DNA from 4 places in the Lysinibacillus sp. fkY74-1 genome. Region 2 is predicted to be linked to each of the others. Evidence: riboswitches for the same ligand, from Rfam matches in the RefSeq annotation. Region 2 holds a riboswitch; each other region holds the start of a gene.
The links. A riboswitch is a leader RNA that binds a small molecule or an ion and turns the genes downstream of it on or off. The one in region 2 is predicted to bind S-adenosylmethionine.

Region 1 (6,030 bases), 1.3 Mb from region 2:
TGCAAATTGGTAATTTGCATAGCTGCTGCTAGAAAAAGAGCAGCTGCTACTAGGGCGACAGCAGAATTACTAAAACCACTTAATGATAGTTTTAAGGCGCTAGCGGTACCTAGTTGTGCTGTGGGATCATCCATGGAGGGTGCAAGACCTAGTAAAACGGTGACGAGTGCAATAATCATTGCAGAGCTAACAGGATATGAAACGGCCTCAGTTACCCAAAGGATGACCGCGAAAGCTAAGATGGCTAAAGCGCGCTGCCCAGCTACAGGTAACTCACCGTTATTAGGTAAAAAAATAATAATAATTAATAAAGCAAAAGCCAACCCAATCCATAAAGGCTTTAGATTACGCTTCGTTGCTGCTTGTTTAGGTGAAGACATATTTTCTCATCCCTTCTACGTCTACGTAAAAATGACGGTTATTATCCTTAACATCGGTCAACAAAATGTTTTTTTAAGATAAGAATTCATCCATTTATTATATAGAATGAAAGGAAGAAAAATATGTCAGTTTACAGCTTTAATAGTAATTAAAGAGAAAATTTGTGGTCATAAAAAATACAAATCTCTCTCGGGAAATACTATTTCTTTTTCTTGAAGGCAGAAGTAACTTTAGGCTCTGTTCCATTGGTTAAACGTTTAATATTTTCAAAGTGCAAAATAATAGCAATACCAAAAAGTAGAATGGCAATAATGGTTGGGCCTAATCCAGGAATCCATAAATAAGTAGCGGTACAAAAAACGAGGTAAAACTCTAATACACCAACAATTAAATAGTTCGTTGCGAAAGATAAAATAACAAATAGAATAAGTGCAAATAAACCAATCTTCCAATCAACCGCAAGTAAAATTCCAATGATGGAGGCAGTTCCTTTTCCACCGTTGAAGCCCATATAAAAAGGGAAATTATGCCCCAAAATAACCCCTGCAGCTATCAAGTAGGTGAGGAGCCATATTTGTTCTGCTGTTAAATGTGTTGCATCTGCTAAATAAAAATGTGCACCGACGATGGCTACGACGCCTTTTCCAATATCGATAAGAGCTACTAAAACGCCATATTTCCAGCCGAGTGAAAGCGTAGCATTAGAGGCACCAGCATTGCCATGGCCAGCTTTTTTTAAATCAACCCCGGATAAAAATTGTGCCACTTTAGAGCCGTGAATACAGCCAATCAAGTAGCCAACAACTAGAAAAAAGATCACGGCTTTTACCATAAAAATACTCCTTTCAAATTTTTTTCTAAAATAGTGTATGCGTTCATATTACGTAAAAGAGCAGACAGAAGTTTCGGAAAAAATAAAATTTAGATGTTGACAGAAAAAAACTCTATGCTTATACTTTGTAACAACGATGGAAATTGAATCTCATACTCTTATCAAGAGCGGCGGAGGGATAGGCCCTATGATGCCCGGCAACCAGTAGGTGATGAACTTACTAAGGTGCTAATTCCTACAGATTCTTACTTGGATCTGGCAGATAAGGGGAGGAAAACTTGCAACCGCAACCCTCTTCTTAGCTGAAGAGGGTTTTTGTTTTCTACAGAAAAATCCTCCTCATCTCCGGTACCATCGTAAAAAAAATAACCAAATGGAGGTACACAATGACAAATTTTAAACCAGAAACACTGCTGTTACATGGTGGTCAAGAGCCAGACCCTGTGACAGGTTCTAGAACAGTTCCTGTCTACCGTTCAACTGCTTTCGTTTTTAAAGACACTGCTCATGCGCAACGTCTTTTTGCCTTAGAGGAAGCTGGAAACATTTACACACGAATTACGAATCCGACAGTGGATGTTTTTGAAAAGCGTGTGGCTTTACTAGAAGGTGGAACAGCAGCAGTAGCACTTTCATCTGGTGCAGCAGCTATTGCATTTTCTATTTTAAATTTAGCTAGAGCAGGTGATGAAATTGTAGCTGCTAGTTCTTTATATGGTGGTACGTATAATTTATTCGCTAATACATTACCAAACTATGGTATTAAAACGATTTTTGTAGATGAAACAAACCCAGAAAATTTTAAGGCTGCCATTACCGATAAAACAAAAGCTGTCTTCGCTGAAGTTTACGGTAATCCAAGCTTAAAGGTTTTAGATATTGAAGCAGTAGCTAAGATAGCACATGACCACAGCTTGCCATTAATTATTGATAGTACATTTGCTTCTCCTTATGGTTCCACACCTATTGATTATGGTGCAGATGTGGTAGTTCACTCAGCAACTAAATGGATAGGTGGTCATGGTACAACTTTAGGTGGTGTTGTTGTAGACGCTGGTAAGTTTGATTGGACTAGTGGTCGATTCCCAGGCTTTACAGAGCCGGACGCTTCTTACCATGGTTTACGCTATGGAATCGATACAGCCTCTGCAGCTTTTGCTACAAAGCTACGTGTACAGTTGTTACGTGATTTTGGCCCAACATTAAGTGCAGATGCAGCTTTCAATCTATTACAAGGTTTAGAGACGCTTCATTTGCGTATCCCTAAACATAATGAAAATGCTTTAGCTGTAGCTGAATATTTACGCAACCACCCATCTGTGGAGTATGTAAATTATAATGGCCTTGAAGATTTTCCAACACATGAGTTGGCGAAAAAATATTTAAAAAATGGCTTCGGTTCAGTGCTTACCTTTGGCATTAAAGGTGGACGTGAAGCAGGACGAAAGCTTATTGATCATGTAAAGCTGTTTTCACATGTGGCAAATGTAGGTGATGCTAAGTCGCTAATTATCCATCCAGCATCTACTACGCATCAACAATTATCAGCAGATGAACTAATTCAAGCTGGTGTAACCGAATCGCTCATTCGCCTATCGATCGGTTTAGAGGCAGTGGAGGACATCATTGCAGATTTAGAGCAGGCTATTACTCAGGCAACAGCAGTAGCTGAACAAACAATAGAAGCTTAATATAGAATAGAGCGGTGAATGTTGTAGCGTTTACGTATTTTCTCATTCGAATAGCCTCATTTGGTATATGTTAAACGTTGCTACATCCACCAATTATTGCACCCGTTCATTGTCAGAACCTTTCAAAAAATAATACCGAGTATTTTTATATGCATTATTGACTTTGTTAAAACCTTGTTATATACTTGGAAATAAGTTAAGTGTACGGAAAAACCTCTTGGAAAAGGTAACTGTTTTCATAAGTGCTCCCCCACTTTTGAATAGATAGGAGAGTAGTTACATAGCCAGTGGCTACTCTTCAAAAAACTAATGATAAAGGAGTGTTTAAAATGGGTAATGTCTATAGTGCGCAAAACATTGCATCTTATTTAATTTATGAACTAAATGAAGGCCATGTATTTGTCAACAACCAATCCATTCAACACATCCTTACATTAGTAGAACGTAAATGGCAACAAATTTTTGGTCATTCAGCGTATCAGGAACAGGTATGCACAGATGATAATGGCTTTATGGTTAAGGAAGTTTATGAGACATATGAGAAGTATGGTGTGAGCCACATCCAGCTTCCAGCAACAGAATTTTATTTGAAATATGGTACATTTCAATTAGTGGAACGTACGTATGCAATACCAAATTTTACAGAAGAAGAAATTTGTATTGTTCAACAAGCTTTAAAACAATATCGTTATCAATTGCTTTCAAAAGCGAGCTAAAAAATCCCTCATATATTTAAGCTCATTCTCTGCTGCTACAGGGAATGAGCTTTTTTTATAGCGGTTTGATTATTTAGCTGGTTTATGGGTGTCTGAACATACATATATAATAGAAGAAAGACATCATAATTTGAATGCAAAGAGTCAATATTTGTTCAAATCTTATCGAAAAACTTAAAAAACGTATAGTAAAGGGAATGAAAACGATTTCCTTTGCACGTCTAGGGAAAACAAATGTCCTTCCTAGAAAGATTTTTCTTGTGTAAAGTATATATATACGTTACAATTTTCTTTAAGTTAAATTTCGAATTATTTGAATTTGTATTTGTTCTAACATGTACTGAATAACAAAATTTACCCCAAAAATAAGGGGTGGCTAAGGCCTGCGGTTGGTGTCAATCAATTTGACACAACCCCATGGAGAGATTGGCTTGATGAAACTGCGGAATGTAAGTTGGAGGGAATAATAAGAATGGCAACTATAAAGGCAGCGATTTTAGGATTTGGAACGGTAGGTCAAGGGATCTATCATATATTAAAGGAAAAGCGAGAAGACCTTAAAAATAAATTAGGTATTGAGTTGGAAGTAGCGAAGATTTTAGTAACAGATGCTAGTCGCGAACGTGTCCCAGGCACAGCACATTTAATGACTACAAGCATGGATGATGTTTTGGCTGAACCAGGTATGCAAGTAATATTCGAAGCAATTGTGAACGAAGAGCCTGCGTATAGCTATTTAAAGCGAGCAGTAGAGCATAAATGCCATGTTATTACTGCCAACAAAGTCATGTTTGCAAAGCGTGGATTAGAGTTACAAGAGCTTGCAAAAGCAAATGGTGTTTTTGTAGGTTTTGAGGCTACAACTGCTGGAGGAGTACCTGTTATTAAAACTATGAAAAATATATTACTTGTTAATGACGTAAGTCGTATACAAGGTGTTTTAAATGGTACGTGTAATTATATTTTAACCAAAATGCGAGCTGAGGGCTGGTCATTTGAAACAGCTTTAAAAGAAGCACAAAGTTTAGGTTATGCAGAGGCAGATCCGTATAATGATATTTCTGGTCAAGATGCCTTTAAAAAGTTAATGATTTTAAGTGCCTTGGCATTTGGAGAACAACCTGATTGGGCGGATGTAGAAGTGATTGGCATAGATAGTATATCAGCTTCGCAAGTTCATGAAGCATGTGAAAAGGGTCTACGTTACCGTCATGTAGCTGAGGTAGAAAAACTAGCTAGTGGGAAAATTGTAGCAAAGGTTGGTCCACAACTGGTTGATAAAGAACATCCACTTTATCCAGTCGATGATGTGTTCAATGCAGTTGCACTAGAAACTAATTATATTGGCACTTTAACCCTAGTAGGTCCTGGTGCTGGAATGTACCCAACAGCAAGTGTGATGGTAGAAGATTATGCTGAAATCATCGGGAAAAGGGCAGGGTTTGTTGTAACGATTTAATAATTATTGTTTTATAAAGTTAACCCGCCATTCAACAATATTCTATTGTTTGAATGGTGGGCTTTTTAATCCTCGTCTTTTACGTCAATATCCTCTGGTATGGGAGTAGATCTCCATATTTCGATTTCCTCTTTAATACGCTCCAATTGATTAAAATACGTACTAAATTGCCCACTATTTATGAGAATCATATTTCCATCGAAAACGGAACGGATGCGTCCCTCATAGACTAGGCGTAATATCTGTTCCTTAGACATACCTAGTTCAATAGCTGTTTCTTCAATTGTTTTGTACATACAATCGCTCCTTTAACTGTATTTATTATAACGTCCATTTAACCGAATGCATACTTGGAGAATGAAAATAGTAAAAATGTTAATTGTTTGATTTTGGATAAATATGTATGATAAGTATGGAAGAAGGAATAAGGCGGAGGGGTCTACATGTTAAATCCATTGTTTGTATTGTTAGCAGCTATTTTATGGGGAATGACAGGAACTGCCCAAACATTTTTAGATAATAATGTATCTCCGATTGCAGTCGCCACTATTCGTTCTGCCATTGGTGGTGGGCTCCTCTTAGCTATTACAATTATTTTCCGTAAAATTAATTTCCTAAATTGGTCATGGAAATGGACGATTTTAGCTGCGGCAAGTATTGCTCTTTTCCAAGGTCTTTTCTTTTCATCTATTCGTCTAACAGGTGTAGCGGTTGGAACTGTTGCGACCATTGGAAGTGCACCAGTATTTTCAGGCATTATTGAATGGTTGATATGGAAAAATCGACCGTCTGGTATTTGGGGCCTAGCTACATTGATGGCAATCATCGGCTGTTTTTTATTATTTATTAATAATGGAGAAGAAACTGTACAAGCGAGTGGCTTTGGTTTAGCGCTTTGTGCAGGGTTATCTTTTGCGTTTTATACAAATATTAGCAAGAAATTAATGGCGC
Region 2 (6,030 bases):
TTAATAAAGCTGAGCTCATCGATTTCGTGTTTATCGTCATAACAATAACTCCTTTGGCTAAACTTACATGTAATTTTTATCGCCATTTTTCCGTTATCTATTCATCCTCAATATTTAGTCATATCGAGTATTTTGCAACGTAATAGGTTATTTCTTTTCCTCATCGCCATTCTGTACAAACCCCTTTCTTCTCCACATACTTTAGTATGATTTTTTTAGTCAAAATAGATTAATAAAATCCAAATTTCACAAAAAAACTTTTCTAACAATTATATAGTACTACTCGTAACTAAACAATTTCTAAATAATTTCTTTACTCACGAAAAAACACCTACTTTTTTTTACATACACAACAAAATAATTCATTAATTATTAAGATATTTAACAAATATATTCAGAGTCACTTATTAAGCGTAAACGAAAAAGATGCTAGGCAACACTGAAGAATGTTAATAAATAGGAATTAACATTTTTCCTTTTCAGGAAGTTGCTAAAAATCCCTCACAGCATTGGCTTTCACCGATACTGGAGGGATTAGACAAACATGTAGAATAGGGGATTATAGGAGCTTTTAAATACTTGATATAGCTATTTTTATTTCCACGGAAATCGACATCCTATCGATAATCACTATTAAAAGCAGGTAAGCAACCTCAAAAGAAAAGAGTACGTAAGTAACTCAATACTTACGTACCCTTTTTTGTAGATTATTGAACAGGTACTACTGCACCTTTCCATTCTTCTAAGATAAAGTCTTGGATTTCTTTAGAAGTTAATACTTCTAATAATGTTTTAATTTCAGGTCTTGTTTCATCTCCAGCACGTACTGCGATGATGTTAACGTATGGTGACTCTTTGTCTTCAAGAGAAATAGCATCTTCAATAGGGTTTAAGCCATTATCAATAGCAAAGTTAGAGTTGATAAGTACTGCGTCCCCTTCATTGTTTTCGTACATTTGTACAAGCATTTCTGGTGCTGTATTCGCATCAAATTTAAAGTTTTTAGGATTCTCTTCTATATCCTTAATTTCTGCTGCTGTTTTATCAATACCATCTTTTAATTTAATTAAGCCCTTAGCTTCTAATAATGACAGCATACGACCGTGGTCTGATACCGAGTTAGAAAGTAAGATTGTTGCGCCTTCTGGAAGGTCTTCTAAAGACTTATACTTTTTAGAGTAAATACCAATTGGCTCAATATGAACACCACCAGCATTGACGAAATCATAGCCATTGTCTTTAATTTGCAACTCTAAATACGGAATATGTTGGAAGTAATTTGCATCCAACTCTTTTGATTCTAAATCTTGGTTTGGTAGCACATAGTCTGTATATGTTTCTACTTTAAGGTCAATACCTTTCTCAGCTAAAATCGGTTTTGCTTTATCTAAAATTACTGCATGTGGTGTATTAGAAGCTCCCACTGTTAAAGTAACGTTTTCTTTACTATCTGTTTTATCACCAGATGCTGCATTTGAATCCTCTTTTTTATCAGTACCGCAAGCTGCTAATGCTAGTACAAGTATTGATAAAAATAATCCTGTTAATAACTTTTTCATGTATGACACTCCCTTTATTTTAATGAAAATATGTTAGCGGTAAGAACCGGAATAACCTCAGTTTTATTAACGTTTATCCATTTTTTCTGTAATGAAATCACCTATCCATTGGATGATAAAGACTACTACTAAGATCAAAATAGTTGCCATTAATGTCACATCTTGACGATTTCTTTGGAAACCGTCTAGGAAGGCTAAGTTCCCGAGACCCCCTGCACCGATTATCCCTGCCATTGCTGTATAACCGACAAGTGCTACAGCCGTAACAGTAATACCCGAAATGAGTGCTGGTAATGATTCAGGGATCAGTACTTTCCAAATAATTGTGGCTGTTTTAGCCCCCATTGAACGAGCTGCTTCAATAACACCCTTATCAATTTCTCGTAGCGCAATTAATACCATACGCGCATAGAACGGAGCCGCACCGATAATTAAAGCAGGTAAAGCAGCATTGGCTCCACGGATTGTACCAAGTAAAAACTTAGTAAATGGAATTAATAAAATAATTAACACGATAAATGGAATAGAACGGAATATATTAACGAGTGACCCTGTTAAAAAACTAACAATTTTATTAGCCCATAACTGATTCGGACTAGTTAAAAACAGAACAATCCCAATGGCTAACCCTAGAATAAATGTAATAACTGTTGAAATGGCCGTCATATATAATGTTTCATATGTAGCCTGCCACATGCTATCCCAGTCTACATTCGGAAAGAGATTAGTTAGCATCTGCAATCACCTCCGTTTGCACTTCCACTGTATTTAAATAGCTTAAGGCTTCAGTCACGTTTGCTTTCGGCCCATCAATTTGCACAATGAAAGTACCATATGCACCATTTTTGGTTTGCGAAATATTCCCATGTACAATGCTTACTTCCACATCGAATTGCTTCACTAGATGTGAAATAACTGGCTGTTCTGTTTTTTCACCAACAAAAATCAATTTGACAAGTTGTCCAGTTGGATAATTTGCTTTGATTTGTTCTACTGTATCCTGTGTTTCCTTTGTATTGGTAATTTGTGCTACAAATTTCTTAGTAATGGCAGCCTGAGGAGCCTGGAAAACTTGCAATACTTCTCCACGCTCTACAATTTCGCCTGCCTCCATCACTGCTACACGATGACAAATCTTGCGGATGACATGCATTTCATGAGTAATGAGGACAATCGTTAACCCTAAACGTTCATTAATATCCACCAGTAAATCAAGAATGGCATCTGTTGTCTCAGGGTCTAGAGCAGATGTAGCCTCATCACATAGTAAAACCTCTGGATTATTGGCTAATGCTCGCGCAATCCCTACACGTTGCTTTTGTCCACCAGAGAGCTGTGATGGATATGCTTGATCACGACCTTCTAGGCCAACAAGTGCTATCAATTCCTTCACCCGTGCCTCACGTTGAGCTTTTGATACACCTGCGATTTCTAATGGGAAGGCAATGTTTTCTGCAACTGTTCGTGACCAAAGTAGGTTGAAATGTTGAAAAATCATACTAACCTTTTGTCTAGCTGCTCTAAGCTTTTGACCTTTAATCGATGAAAAAGCCTGATTGTTCACTGTTACTGTTCCTGTTGTTGGTTTCTCTAAACCATTAAGTAAACGAATCATCGTACTTTTACCAGCGCCACTATAGCCGATAATGCCAAAAATTTCACCCTTATTAATAGTCAGGTTAACATCTTTGACTGCCGTTAATTCGCCATTTGCTGTTTTGTATTTCTTCGTTATATTTTGAAGCTGTATCATAGCGAATACTCCTTTTCTTATATAAAAAAACCCCTCCACTTATAGACAAGTAGAAGGGGTCACGTATTATACGTTGAACCGTTCTCTCATCTTTCAAAGAAAAATCTTTGGGTGATTTGGCACCTTTTCACTATGTGATGGTTGCCGGGCTTCATAGGGCACTTCCCTCCGCCGCTCTTCATAAGAGTTCGATATATTTAATGTTTTAGTAATATATTTGTTACTTTACCACGCTAATAAAGTTCAGTCAATTGATTTTTTTAACAATTCGTACAAAAAAGGTACGGATTGAAAAGCATAAATCTTTTCTGTCACTTTGCCACCGTCACAAACAAGTAAGCACGGAACGCTTTCAATTTGATGCTCAAAAGCAATTTGCTCCAAAAAATTAATATTTGCTTTCCCTAGCTTTAGGTGAGGTAATAGTTGTTCTACAATTGACATCATTTTTGATGCCACTGCACAAGTACCGCACATCGGTGTATATAAATAAAACGCAGCTTTTTCTCCGGACTGTAATGCCGTTTCCCACTGCTCTTTCGACCATTCTTCCATTTAGTTCACGCAACCTTACAAAATATATTCATTATGGATTGAGAAATGCGCACGAAGTAAAATCATGGCTAACACTTTTCTAGGTGTCGTTTCTACTTCCTTATATGTTGGCATTGTCCGTAAATGCTCTGCTTCAGGATAATGTCTGTCCATTAATGCACGTAGCTTATCGCCTGAAGTATCGGCATCAAAAAAGGTAAATAGCTCATAGCCCTCATAGGGATCGATTAGCTCTTCTAATTGATGCACACCAATTGTTCCATTCGTACATAGTATTGTAACATTCTCGTTTAAAATTGGCTCAATTTGTAGCTTATCTGAGCGTCCTTCTACTATCAAGCATTTCCCATCGAACATTACGCCACCTCCATTTAGACATTCCCACTTATACGTTATTATATAATAAAAAACGCCGGTAGTTTCCGACGTTTTTTGATTATGGCTTGTCTTATTCTGCTGTCATCTCTTCGTATTGTTCAGCTGTCATAAGTTTATCAACTTCTGATGCATCAGCAGGCTCTACGACGATCATCCATGCTTTTTCATATGGTGATTCATTAACGAATTCTGGGCTATCTTCTAAATCTGCATTAACTTCAACTACAGTACCTGAGATTGGTGCATATAATTCAGAAACAGTTTTTACTGATTCTACGCTACCGAATGGATCATCCGTTTTGATTTCATCGCCAACTTGTGGAAGCTCAACGAAAACGATATCTCCTAATTCAGATTGTGCGAAGTGCGTAATACCAATACGTACTTTTCCATCTTCTACTTTAACCCATTCATGCTCTTCAGAGTAACGTAAGTCTTTCGGTGTGCTCATGCAAAAAACCCCTCCATAATTATGTAATATATTCACTTTCAGTGTGCCATACTTCTCCTATAAAAACAAGAATAAAAACGGCTATATCCAAGCTTGCTCAAAATCGGATTCTTTAAACCCTAAAGTTACTTTTTTTCCATCTGTTACGAGTGGACGTTTTATTAACATCCCATCCGAAGCAAGTAGCTCAAGCTGTTCTTCCTCAGTCATATCAGCTAGCTTGTCCTTCAAACCAAGGTCACGATATTTCATGCCTGAAGTATTAAAAAACTTCTTCAAAGGAAGACCACTGACTTGCCATAAAGCTGTTATTTCATCCTTTGTTGGCGGCTGCTCTACGATATGTACCTCTTCATAGGAAACGTCATGATCATTTAACCACTTTTGCGCTTTTTTACATGTTGTACATTTGGGATAATGGAAAAATTGAATCGTCATTAAAATGCTCCTTTGCTGTCTTTTTCTGTAGTATACCATCATAATCATCGAGAATGGTGGAACTTCGCTCATTTCCGTAAGTCTATCCATCCATTTTGTATTTTTATCCGTTACTTTGACAAATAATTTATTTGGCACAATAAAAAACTAGCTACCCACTTACGGATAGCTAGCATTTTCCTACGATTAAACGATATATTTTTCTGCTTCAATTAATTTCACAGATGCTTCACGTTTCTTCGTAATGAGGTTGTATGGATTATTACGTGTTAATTTACGTAATGCAGATAATGTCATACGTGCTGCATCACCATCTGCGGAAGCCAGAATTGTATCTTTTGCTTCTTTTTCGATTTCTGCAAATGCTTCTTGGCAGAAAATTTGAGTGTATAGCAATTTTTGATGTGCTTTTTCAACGCCATCACGAGCAATCGCTTTTTCTGTGCGTAATACAGCTGATTCCATTGCAAATAATTGATTAGCGATATTAGCAATATTCACTAATACTTCTTGCTCTTGGTCAAGCTTCGCACCAAAGCGTTGTGCGGCTAAGCCTGCAGCTAATACAGCAATCTTCTTGGCATTTTTCACTAAGTATTTTTCCTGAGCTAGTGGCTCAGTGCCAATATCCTCTGGCATTAGCATTAGAAGCTCTTGCTGTAAATTTTGCGCAACCTGTAATAATGGCAGCTCACCTTTTAGTGCCTTTTTCATAAATGTACCTGGTACAATCATGCGATTAATTTCATTTGTACCTTCAAAAATTCGATTAATACGAGAATCACGGTATATACGCTCTACCTCATATTCAGCCATAAAGCCATAACCGCCGTGTAATTGTACAGCTTCATCTGCAATATAATCTAATGTTTCTGATCCAAATACTTTAGCAATGG
Region 3 (6,030 bases), 380 kb from region 2:
ATATCCTGACTTGTCTCTAGTAAAAGCACATCTGCCCCTGCTTCAATCAATGCCTTTGCTTGTACATAAAAATTTTCTTCTAATTCATCAAATGTAATACCACCTGTTACGGATAGTGTTTTAGTTGTTGGACCCATTGCACCAGCAACAAAGCGGGGCCAATCAGAAGTAGAATAATTATCTACTGCTTGGCGAGCAATCTCGACTGCACGTTTATTAATTTCCTCCGCTTTTGCACCCAGACTATATTCATTTAATACAAGTGGTGTTCCACCGAATGTATTCGTACAAATAATATCTGCTCCTGCCTCTAAGTATTTATGATGTATTTTTTCAATGACATCAGGTCTAGTTAGCACTAGATTTTCATTACACCCATCTAGCTCCTCCCCGCCAAAATCATCTGCTGTTAAGTTTTCATTTTGCAGCATTGTTCCCATCGCGCCATCAAGAATTAATATTCGTTTATCAAGTTGTTCTTCAATTAAGTGCTTAGCCATTTATACTTACCCCTTTTTTCTGTTCATCCAATTGCTCTATATATTTCATTAACTCTAATGTCACATCGTAGCGTAAAAATGGTGTAATGAGGTAAATTCCATTGAAATATTGCGCAGCCACTTCTACTAATTCCTTGGCAATTGCAATACCTTCAAGTGTGGCGCGTTCCTTATCTTCACCACATGCTTTCATTCTTGCTAAAGCATCTTCAGATAATTTAATACCTGGCACCTCATGATGTAAAAATTCAGCACTTTTATAACTCGTAACGGGCATAATACCAATATAAATCGGTGCTTGTAAATGCTTGGTTGCTTCATAAATTTCTATCATTTTTTCCTTCGTATACACAGGCTGTGAAATGAAGTAGTCTGCCCCATGCTCAATCTTTTTTTCTAAGCGTGCAACAGCACGATCTAAAACACGAACATTTGGGTTAAATGCAGCAGCCACAGAGAAATTTGCCTTTTTTCGGAGTGGTTTCCCTGAGAAAGAGACTCCCTCATTTAATTGTTTAATTAATTGGATAAGCTCCATCGAGGAGACATCATATACACTGGTGGCACCAGGAAAGTCTCCAACCTTCGTTGGGTCACCCGTAACAGCTAACACATCATGAATCCCTAATGCATTTAAGCCCATTAAATGCGATTGCAGGCCAATTAAATTACGATCTCGACAGGTAATATGAGTAAGAGGGCGTACACCATTCGTACTTTTCAATAAGGCACCCATTGCAATATTGCTAATACGTGGGGATGCCAATGAATTGTCTGCCATCATCACTACATCGGCACCTGCCTCATATAGTTGTTTGGCCCCTTCAAGAAATCCTTCTATTTCTAAGTGTCTAGGCGTATCCAACTCCACGATGACCGAGCGCTCACGTTTTACTTTTTCATGAAGTGGTTCATACTTAGCTGGCTCTGCATCACGAACAATCTCAATCTTTGCAGGTTTCGCATACTTTTCACTAACTGGTGATAGCTCCTCTAAATACTTCTTTGCGGCTGCAATATGCTTTGGTGTCGTACCACAACACCCCCCAATTAAGCGTACCCCTTGATCACGCAGCTCGACAGCAGCGCGACCAAAATAATCAGCCTCCGACTCATAAACAACACGCCCATCCTCTAAATCTAATAACGAAGCATTTGGATAGGCCGACATAAACGCCTTTTCTGGAAGTTCTACACCCTCAAAGGCTTGAATCGTATGATATGGACCTAGACGGCAATTGACACCTACTATATCTGCACCAAGAATCTCTAGCTCATGTAGTGCAATATTTAGAGACATACCATTTTGTAAAACACCAGGCTCATGCATAGATACTTGAGCAATTATCGGTATATTAGTTTTGGCGCGTAGCATTTTTAATGTTGCTGTTAATTCTTCAAAATCGTAATAGGTTTCGAGTAAAAGGCCATCTGGATTCCCTGCAAGTAGCACACTTGCCTGTTCTTCAACGGTCTTTAAAATGTCATTTAATGTGGCATCGCTTTTACGAATACCACGAATACCACCTATTGTTCCTAAAACAAATTGACCGCCATCTGCTGCTGCTCGCTTGGCAATAGTAATAGCTGCTTCATTAAATCGTTGGACACTCGATTCTAGTCCATAGCGAGCTAATTTAATGGCATTGGCACCGTATGTATTCGTTTGAATGATATCAGCACCAGCTGCAATGTACTCTCTATGAATCTTTTCAATTAATTCAGGTCTTTGAACATTCATTTCCTCATGGCAATACTCCAATCCATAGCCATACAACACTGTGCCTATTGCACCATCTGCCGTCAATACATGTGTTTTTAACCTTTCCAGCAATCCCATAAATCTAGCCTCTCTTCCTCTATCTCTGTATAATAAAAAGCCTTCTTTTATATAAAAAGAAGGCTTTAACGACTCATCATTATTGTTCCTTCTCATCTTCGACTCAACGGTCTTCTGGATTTAGCACCTGACAAAAAGTTGGTTGCTGAAGCTTCAATGGGCCAGTCCCTCTGCTTCTCTTGATAAGAATTATTAAGTATGAATTTTTTAAATAATTAAAAGAATCATATCGTTTACAGACGTATGAGTCAAGACTATTTCTCACAACAAAGAATTTTTCCGCTTAAAAACTTAAAGATTGGATAGTTCTTCCGCAAGCTCTTCACCAATTTTTTTCCCATTTTGAATGCAAGCACCAATACCTACTCCAAAATAAGAGCAACCTGCTATCGATAAATTCGGGTAGTTTTCATTTAGCTCTAGTAATAAGCCTTGCAGCGCTTCACGATGTGCTAAGTCATATTTAGGCATTTGATCAATCCACTTTGTAACATTCACAACGGTTGGTTTTTCATCGATTCCTAGGCTTTTTCGAACATCTTCTAAAGCAACCGCTGCCAATTCATCATCAGTCATATCACGTAACTGCTCATACGCCGGATTTATACTCTTATAGAATAGGCGCACAAGTAATTGATTGTTTTTCGATGTATGCTTCCACTTACGACTCGTCCAAGTTGCTGCATTACAAGTGACATCAGAATTATGAGATACAATATAGCCTGTACCATCCGCTGGTAAGTTTGCATCAGGCACATCAAAGCCCAGATAAATGGTAATGGCTGACGCTGTAGTAAACTGATTAAAATAATGTGTTAAGGAGTCGTCCTGCAATATACTTTGGACTGCCTCATTTGGTAGTGCTAGAACAACATAATCTGCCTCAATGTTTTGACCACTTGTTAAGGAAATCAAATAGTGGTTCTCCATTTTTTTGACCTGACTTGTGGCTACACCTTTAATGATGTCTACATCTGTTAATGTTTGCTCTAATCGCTCAATTAAAGAGGATAATCCATTTTGAAATGAAATAAATTTTTTATTAGCTGCTTTAACAAATTGCTCACGATTCGCATCAAAACCTTTTATGATACTTCCATATTCATTTTTATAGTCAATTAAATACGGTAAAGTGGAGGCAATAGAAAGCTGGTGTAAATCACCAGAATAGACACCTGCTAGAACTGGTGCAATTTGATTTTCCACTAGCTCTTCACCAAGGTAATAAGTTAGAAATTCCCCTATCGAGCTTTCTTTTGTAAAGCCTGCATTGGGTAAAGTTAAATCTTTTAAAGCTTCTTGTTTGGCCTGATCAGAGATAAGTGTGCTTTCTTCAAGTGATGCCACACTCATAGGTATACCGAAAGTAGAATCCGCTGGGATGGCGTGCAGCTCGTTATTTGTATAAATATAGGATATACCTGTTTCGTTGTAAACGAGATGATCTTCAAAATCTAGCTCCTGCACTAGCTCCATTACACCTTTATGGCGAGCTACAATAGAATCAGCACCAGTTTCCATAATAAAACCTTGTTCATAGGCTGAATATAATTTACCACCTAAATATGTATTTTTTTCTACGAGCACTAGCTGAACATCTAAATTTTTTTCCTTCACTTGACGTTGTAGATAATGCATTGTGCATAACCCAGTAATACCGCCACCTAATACAACAACTGTTTTCATAGTAAACCGCCCCTATTTTTAGTTCTGTCTACAGTATAAACTTATTTTCATTGAAAATTACGTTAAACCCTTTACAAATTTAGCAAAAATAGAGCTATCTCAACCGTGAGATAACTCTAGCTCAAAAGAATGATACTTACTAAACACACATTACAATGAGTACTATAGTGTTAAATATTGTTACTAGTGGTCTAGCTTTTTAAATTTTGGGCAAAGCTAGCTAATTTTTCTGCTGAGTTCGTTACTTCAGTAAAAGAAGTACCCAACCCACTTAATATACCTGCAATTGCTTGTATTTTCGTCGCCATGCAATCATTTTGATCTTTTGCTTCTGTCATTGCACCTACTATATTTGTAAATTGACCTTCCGTGTGTAACATATTATCCTCACCAGATGCCACCTCATCTTGGATATTAATGAGAGATTGCTCTAACTTCTCTGTGCGTTCACTCGTTTTTTGCAGCAATAATGCAACAGCCGTGACAGATTCCTTTGTTTGAATGGATAATTTACGTACTTCATCAGCTACTACACTAAATCCCTTCCCTGCTTCTCCGGCACGGGCTGCTTCAATAGCGGCATTTAAAGCCAACAAATTAGTCTGATTGGCAATATTGGTAACGACACTCATAATCGTTTCCATTTCCTTCGACATATCAGATAATTGTTCAATATTTTCTTCTATATCATGAAGAGATTGAATAATATTGTGCATATTTTGTGATTGTTTCTTTAAACATTCACGTCCATCCAGTGCTTGGTTTTCAGCAAGAGTAGACACTTCTAGTGATCTCTTCGCCAATTGTTCAATATCCCCAGACTGCTCGCTTAGTCTGCAAAATGAACTATTGGTTTCCTGTGAAATGGCTGCAAGTAATTCAGAAGATTGTACAATTTGTCGTTCAATTACTTCTTTTTCTTGTTCCATGTTTTCTTTATGCTGTTCCACTGTATTTTCATATGCCTCTAAAACAAGTTGTTGCTCAAAATTACAAATTTTAGAAATAGCTCTTATTGTATTAAACTGATCTTGCGGATGACCAATATGCTGTTCAACCAAGTCTATAAATGAGAGAGATAAATCTTGGAATGCGCAAATATACCATTGTGTTCTAAGCCCAATATGGACGTGCACCTTTGCAATTTTCACACGCCTTTGGTAATACACCTCATCAATCGTTCCATTAAACATTTCAATAATATGCTGCCGTAACGTTACTTTAAGCTTTTCTACAGAACTATGATGACTAATGATATTTACCAAATGTTGTTCGGTACCGATCATATTGTAAAAACGGTTTACGATGTGGTCTACATTGTCCATAACATACGGCTGGAATGCTTTTAAATATTGTAAGTCCTGCTTCGTTACATTCAGCATTTCAATTTGCTTCACCATTAATTGGCGATTAGACAGATCCATTTTCACCGTATATTGCTGTAAATCCAACGCCTTCGTCTTACTCTGTTTTTGAAAAATCACTTATCTTCCCTCTTTCGTCCCGTTTACTTTATTAGGCTGAGAAACAACAAATACCTTTTAGCATATTGATTGATACAACAAAAAATACCGATAAATAGCTTAGCATATTACTATGAGCCCATTTGCTTCAGCTATTTCATTTGTCACACTTCTTCCTCCCAAAAAAGCAGTCACACATTGTTCTATCATGAATAAAAGGTAATTTGCACCCAACTAACAGATCTTCTCTATACATTGACTACAGTCGATTTATTTATGTTTGATTCATTTCAAAATTACTCATTTACCTTAAACATTTTAAAAAATACTGTCAATTTTATCATTACCATAATTTTACATAATATGTATATAAAGTCCTTGTTGTTACATTGTATGAATATCATCAAAAAAAAGCTACCACAATATTATTGGTAGCCTTTTGTTTCATTTGTTTGTTTGATTATGCTTATTTTTTTTACCTTTTTTCTATTTTTCGATCAATCATCATTGAATTTCACTATATTAATATTTTATACCTTTA
Region 4 (6,030 bases), 1.4 Mb from region 2:
ATGCTTTGTACAAGGATGATTAAAATAAACACCGTTGCATACATGACATCTACCTCGTAGCGTAAATGACCATAACGGTAAGCGAGGTCGCCTAAACCACCAGCACCAACCATTCCCGCCATTGCTGTTGCGCCAATCAATCCAATTGTAGCAATCGTTAAGCCTAAAATAATGGATGGGCGTGCTTCACGTAATAATACATGCCAAATGATATGGCGACGTTTAATACCCATGGCTGTGTAGGCTTCGATAACGCCAGAATCAACCTCTAAAAGCGCTGACTCCATCAGTCTTGCAATATAAGGAGCTGTATAAACTACAAGCGGAACAATAACGCCTTTAACACCAATCGTTGTACCGACGATAACCTTTGTAAAAGGTAAAATGAAGAATAGTAAGATGATGAATGGCACTGAACGGATAATATTGATGATTAAATTAAATAATTGATAGAAAAATTTATTTTCAAAGGATTGACCAGGTCGTGTTAAAACAATTAAAAGACCTAAAGGTATACCGATTAGAATGGAAAAGAATAATGAAATTCCGACCATTTGAAATGTTTCGATAATTGCTTTGCCAATAACCTCAGACCAATCATGAAAGAAATTATTCATGGAATTCTCCTCCTAACTCTTCAACAGTAACGCCATTCTCTGCAAAATAGGTTAGCGCTTTTTGAACAATGCTTGGCTCTCCGTTTAAATGCACCACAATATTACCGACAATGCCGTTTTTTAATTCAATAATATTGGCTGTTAGGATGTTTGGTTGTACATCATATACTTTGCTGACTTCAGCTAATAATGGCTTCCCAGTACTTTCCCCAAGAAATGTTAAACGAATGACGCTACCTGAAACATTTAGCTGCTCAATAAGAGAAGGAGTTAAGTTACGCTGTGAAATGGTACTTAAAAACTTTCTTGTAGTAGGGTGTTGGGGCTTTGCAAAGAGCTCAATAGCCGTACCAAATTCAACTACTTTCCCGGCCTCTAGAACAGATACCTCATCACATATTTTCTGAATAACATTCATTTCATGTGTAATCAGTAGGATTGTAATTCCTAATTCACGATTAATTTTTAACAATAGTTCAAGAATGGCCTCTGTCGTTTCAGGATCAAGGGCACTTGTTGCTTCATCACTAAGTAAAATCTCTGGCTCTTGTGCTAGAGCGCGTGCAATTGCGACACGTTGCTTTTGTCCACCTGAAAGCTGATTGGGGTAGCTATCTAGCTTTTCTGTTAAACCTACAATTTCGGCATATTTAGCCACACGATTTTGGACTTCTGTTTCGTTATAACCAAGTAGCTTTAAGGGAACCGCAATATTGTTATAAACTGTTGCTGTCTTTAAGAGATTAAAATGTTGAAAAATCATGCCAATCTTTTGCCGTGTTTGACGTAAGTCATGAAGTGAAAGGGTAGTAATATCCACATTATCAATCAAAACTTTGCCTGCTGAGGGACGCTCTAGTAAATTAACACAACGAATAAGCGTACTTTTACCGGCACCACTATACCCAATTACACCATGAATTTGTCCTTTTTTTACATGAAGATTAATTCCGTCCACTGCCTTAATACTGCCTTTTTTCGTCTTATATTCTTTTGATATATTTTGTAATTGAATCATCAGATTACTTGCTCCTTTCTTAGCTTCTAAAAAGCAAGAATCTGCGCGATTTCCATAGTGGACAATTGGCAGATTCTCAGCCTTATATCAGCTTTTGGCATGTATTACCAGCTAGGGATTACAGAACCTTTGAATTCCTCTTCAATGAATTGGCGCACTTCATCAGACTGGTAAGCCTCAACGAATTTTTTAATTGTTGGGTCATTTTCATTTTCAGCACGAACGACAATGTAGTTCACATATGGAGAGTCAGTAGATTCTAAAAGAATAGAGTCCTCTTGTGGATTAATGCCAGCTTCCAGCGCAAAGTTCGTATTAATAGCAGCTACATCTACTTCACTAAGCTGCTTAGGAATTTGTGCGGCTTCTAATTCTATGAATTTTAAATTCTTTTTGTTTTCTTCCACGTCACGAACAGATGCTGTTAAGTCCGCTCCATCTTTTAATTTAATATAGCCTGCCTCTTGTAAAACAAAGAGAGCTCGCGCTCCATTTGTTGGGTCATTCGGTAAGCCAAATGTTGCGCCTTCAGGAACGTCATCCAATGATTTATATTTTTCAGAGTAAATCCCCATAGGATTTAAAATTGTTTTGCCAACTGGTACTAAATCTGTATCGTGATCTTTATTAAAAGTATCGAGGAAAGGTTTATGCTGATAGCTGTTTGCATCAAGATCTCCTTCAGCTAAGGATGTATTGGGTAAAACATAATCAGAAAAAGATTTTAGGTCTACTTCTAGCCCCTTTTCCTTTGCGACTTTAGCAGCTACCTCTGCAATTTGCTCATGAGGTCCTGAAGTGACACCCACGACAATTTTATTTTCATCGATAGCGTCGCTTTTTCCTGTACTATCTTCTTTAGAGCCACAGCCCGCTAGTGCTGCTACTAATGTAAGACTTGCTAAACCTACTAAAAATTTATTTTTCTTCTTCATGAAAACTACCTCCAAAAATTGTTTTATCGGTTTTTTGAAAATAAAAAAACTCTCTTATAAATTAAGAGAGGCTCATGAAAAAAAGTCCTCTCTTATCTATCAAACGAATTTCGTTTGCAGGATTTAGCACCTTCCTTCATAAAAGGAGGTTGCCGAGCTTCATAGGGCCAGTCCCTCAGCTACTCTTGATAAGAGATTCATATTATATTTTTGTATTTCCGATAGAACTAATATAATTTATAGGGTATAGTAAGTCAATAAATATTTTTGAAATTTTTTATATTGTTATAATATTTTGTCGCGAAGGAGGGGGAAGAATGCCAGTAAGAGTTAATTATGGCATAGGTTCATTTGGTAAGGTGATTAGTGCACGTCTTCTCATGGGGACAGACATCATTGAAGGAATAGAGGCACTTTGTGAAGAGAATAATATTGATTCAGCAACCATTATTAGTTGTATTGGTAGTTTTCAAAAAAGTAGCTTTGTTTATTTAGTACCCGATGAAACCTCCCACATTAAAGTTCGATTTAGTGATGTGGTAGAGAAAGAGGGGCCACTCGAGTTTATCCAAGGTTCAGGAGTGGTTTGTAAGCGTGATGCAGGATATGAAACGCATTTCCATGGTTCCATGAGTGATCAATGGGGAGTGGTTTCAGGCGGTCATTTTATAAAGGGCGGAAATATCGTCATAACAGCAGATGTAGTACTGGCAGAAGTGCAAGGCATTCAGCATATCCGTCAGATGGATGATGAAACAGGTCACGTACAATTTTATCCATTAGAACATGGGTTAGATTTTCCAAGGGAAATTGAAAAATAGTAAGTCCTGTAGCTAGTGAAAGCTACAGGACTCTATATGGTTACATGTTAAAATAATTTCAATTGCTCAATTCTTTGGATGGCCTCTCGTAAACGTTCCTCGCTTACAAGCAAGCCAATACGCACATAGCCTTCCCCATATTGACCAAAGCCATTACCTGCGGCTACTGCAATATCAGCTTTGTCGAGCAATATATCGGCGAATTGTTCGCTTGTAAAACCTAATGGGACAGGGAGCCAGGCAAAGAAGGAGCCTTTTGGTGCTGTTACTTGCCAGCCAATTCTATGCGCTTCTTCGATTAGAACATTTCGACGACGCTCATAGGTAGCTCTTAGCTCATCTGCACATTCCTGTGAAGATGTAAGGGCAATAGCTGCTGCTTGTTGAATAGCTGGAAATTGACTACAAAACAAATGATCCTGAATAAGATTAATCGCAGCAATTAAATCAGCATTACCAACAGCAAAGCCTATACGCCAACCTGCCATATTATAAGTTTTTGATAATGTGTACATTTCGATTCCAACTTCTTTTGCGCCATTGGCCTGTAAAAAGCTAATAGGCTTATTGCCATCAAATACAATTGCACCATATGCGAAATCATGTGATACGATGATATTATGCTCCTTAGCAAAGCGAACAGTTTCTTCAAAAAATTCAAGTGTTGCTGTACCACCCGTAGGATTATTTGGGTAATTTAAGTACAGTAACTTGGCCTTTTCCTTAACTTCTTTAGGTAGGGCATCATAATCAGGTAAGAAATGATTCTCAGCAAAAAGTGGCAACACTTCAAAATTTACATCACCTAATACAACACCTGATAAGTAGTCTGGATAGCCAGGGTCTGGTAATAGCATTGTATCCCCTGGATTTAACACAGCCAAAGGTAGCTCAACAAGACCAATTTTTGTGCCACCAAGAATCGCTACTTCAGTATCGGGATTAATCTCCACATCATATTCCCGTTTATAAAAGTCGGCAGCCGCTTGACGTAGTTCGGCGATACCACGAAATGGCGAATATTTGTGGTTTTGAGGATTTTCAGCTGCTCCCTGTAATGCTTGAATAATATGAGTAGGCGTAGGCTGGTCGGGATTTCCTTGACCAAGATTAATCACATCGCGTCCTTCTTCCAAGGCATTGTTTACTTTTTGGACAAGCGCCGCAAAAAATTGAGTGGGTAATTGCTGTAGTTTTTTCGAGAATTCCATGCATGATCACCTTTTTCAGAATATAATAATTATTATTAAAGAATATGAAGCAAATAGTATTACTTTTTTTGTTAATTGTCTATAGGAGGAATTATTATGAAAATCGGTTGTATTCAGTTAAACATTGGCTTCGGCAAAGTAGAAGAAAATTTTATACGGGCGGAGGACAAGATTCGTGAAGCAGCAAAACTAGGGGCAGAAATTATTGTGCTACCGGAAATGTGGAATACAGGCTACGCATTGGAGAAACTACCAGAATTGGCGGATGTCAATGGTGAGCGTTCAAAAGTATTTTTAGCTAACTTAGCGAAGGAGCTTAGTGTACATATTGTCGGTGGCTCCGTTTCCATAAAAAAGGACGACAAGTTTTACAATACGATGTATACATTTGATAACAATGGAGTACTTGTTGGGGAATATAGCAAGGCACATCTTTTTCGTTTAATGGACGAGCATCTTTATTTAGAGGCTGGAGATGATATGAATCGATTTGCGCTAGGACCAATTGAAGCGGCTGGTGTCATTTGCTATGATATTCGTTTCCCTGAGTGGTTACGTGCACATGCCCTCCAAGGAGCGAAGGTGCTGTTTGTACCAGCTCAATGGCCGACACCTAGAATTGATCATTGGAAAACATTGCTGCAAGCGCGAGCGATTGAAAACCAATGCTTTGTTATAGCAGTTAACCGTATTTCGAGAAAAGTAGAAAACTTTAATGGGCAATCGATGATTATTCAGCCATGGGGTGAAGTGCTTTGGGTTGGTGCTGAAGACGAGGAAGTTGCAGTAATTGATGTGGATTTCTCCATAGTTGATGAAGTACGTGGAAGAATTCCTGTATACGATGATCGTCGACCAGGACTTTATCAAGATGTTGTGGTGAAAGGATAATGAGATGGCACGTTGAAGGGGAGAGGCCTCTTGAACGTGCCTATTTTTTAACTCTTGTCATCAATTAAGGAGTTTGCAAGGAGCATAAATTCTAGAGTGATGCGATTATGACCCTTCATGAAATTTTCTCCGAGTAAACTTTCAAGCTTTTTTAAGCGGTGATACAGTGTTTGACGAACAATAAACAATTGGTTAGCCGTTTGCTGCTTGGAGCCGTTTGATTGTAAATAGACTTGTAATGTTTCAAGGAGCTTGCTGTTATATTTTTCATCATACTCAATAACTGGCTGTAAATAGTCATTTATAACTTCCTTTAAATTCACCTGCATTTGTAATTTATAGATTAAATGATACAAATGCAAATCGTCGTAAAAGAATGATGAAGCTTGCACCTTGCGGCAAATATATAATGTTTCTAAAGCAGTTTGATAGCTTTTGAAGATATCTTGTACATCTGCAACAACTTTACCAACTGCTATTTGAAACTCTTGAGTTTGCTGTTTTTTATAAAATTCAGTTTTAGGAAGCGAGGTGAAG

Region 1: another riboswitch for S-adenosylmethionine. It lies ahead of ACE1MS_RS01730 (O-acetylhomoserine aminocarboxypropyltransferase/cysteine synthase family protein); the one in region 2 lies ahead of ACE1MS_RS18105 (methionine ABC transporter ATP-binding protein).
Region 3: another riboswitch for S-adenosylmethionine. It lies ahead of ACE1MS_RS19990 (bifunctional homocysteine S-methyltransferase/methylenetetrahydrofolate reductase); the one in region 2 lies ahead of ACE1MS_RS18105 (methionine ABC transporter ATP-binding protein).
Region 4: another riboswitch for S-adenosylmethionine. It lies ahead of ACE1MS_RS02085 (MetQ/NlpA family ABC transporter substrate-binding protein); the one in region 2 lies ahead of ACE1MS_RS18105 (methionine ABC transporter ATP-binding protein).

What each region holds. Positions count from the first base shown of each region.
Region 1 covers NZ_CP170173.1:348,096-354,125, forward strand. The annotation lists gene ACE1MS_RS01720 (DASS family sodium-coupled anion symporter) at 1-380, opposite strand, end outside; gene ACE1MS_RS01725 (glycerol-3-phosphate acyltransferase) at 581-1,213, opposite strand; SAM riboswitch class I at 1,369-1,482, shown strand; gene ACE1MS_RS01730 (O-acetylhomoserine aminocarboxypropyltransferase/cysteine synthase family protein) at 1,600-2,904, shown strand; gene ACE1MS_RS01735 (hypothetical protein) at 3,234-3,620, shown strand; gene ACE1MS_RS01740 (homoserine dehydrogenase) at 4,093-5,079, shown strand; gene ACE1MS_RS01745 (hypothetical protein) at 5,145-5,375, opposite strand; gene ACE1MS_RS01750 (DMT family transporter) at 5,523-6,030, shown strand, end outside.
Region 2 covers NZ_CP170173.1:3,661,213-3,667,242, forward strand. The annotation lists gene ACE1MS_RS18090 (nucleotide sugar dehydrogenase) at 1-40, opposite strand, end outside; gene ACE1MS_RS18095 (MetQ/NlpA family ABC transporter substrate-binding protein) at 708-1,559, opposite strand; gene ACE1MS_RS18100 (methionine ABC transporter permease) at 1,626-2,294, opposite strand; gene ACE1MS_RS18105 (methionine ABC transporter ATP-binding protein) at 2,284-3,312, opposite strand; SAM riboswitch class I at 3,396-3,499, opposite strand; gene ACE1MS_RS18110 (thioredoxin family protein) at 3,556-3,867, opposite strand; gene ACE1MS_RS18115 (hypothetical protein) at 3,883-4,224, opposite strand; gene gcvH (glycine cleavage system protein GcvH) at 4,316-4,696, opposite strand; gene ACE1MS_RS18125 (arsenate reductase family protein) at 4,778-5,134, opposite strand; gene ACE1MS_RS18130 (acyl-CoA dehydrogenase family protein) at 5,321-6,030, opposite strand, start outside.
Region 3 covers NZ_CP170173.1:4,038,713-4,044,742, forward strand. The annotation lists gene metH (methionine synthase) at 1-500, opposite strand, end outside; gene ACE1MS_RS19990 (bifunctional homocysteine S-methyltransferase/methylenetetrahydrofolate reductase) at 493-2,340, opposite strand; SAM riboswitch class I at 2,430-2,529, opposite strand; gene ACE1MS_RS19995 (protoporphyrinogen oxidase) at 2,632-4,026, opposite strand; gene ACE1MS_RS20000 (globin-coupled sensor protein) at 4,218-5,510, opposite strand.
Region 4 covers NZ_CP170173.1:433,973-440,002, forward strand. The annotation lists gene ACE1MS_RS02075 (methionine ABC transporter permease) at 1-617, opposite strand, end outside; gene ACE1MS_RS02080 (methionine ABC transporter ATP-binding protein) at 610-1,635, opposite strand; gene ACE1MS_RS02085 (MetQ/NlpA family ABC transporter substrate-binding protein) at 1,740-2,570, opposite strand; SAM riboswitch class I at 2,660-2,765, opposite strand; gene ACE1MS_RS02090 (PPC domain-containing DNA-binding protein) at 2,888-3,391, shown strand; gene ACE1MS_RS02095 (aminotransferase class I/II-fold pyridoxal phosphate-dependent enzyme) at 3,439-4,602, opposite strand; gene ACE1MS_RS02100 (carbon-nitrogen family hydrolase) at 4,699-5,493, shown strand; gene ACE1MS_RS02105 (PucR family transcriptional regulator) at 5,541-6,030, opposite strand, start outside.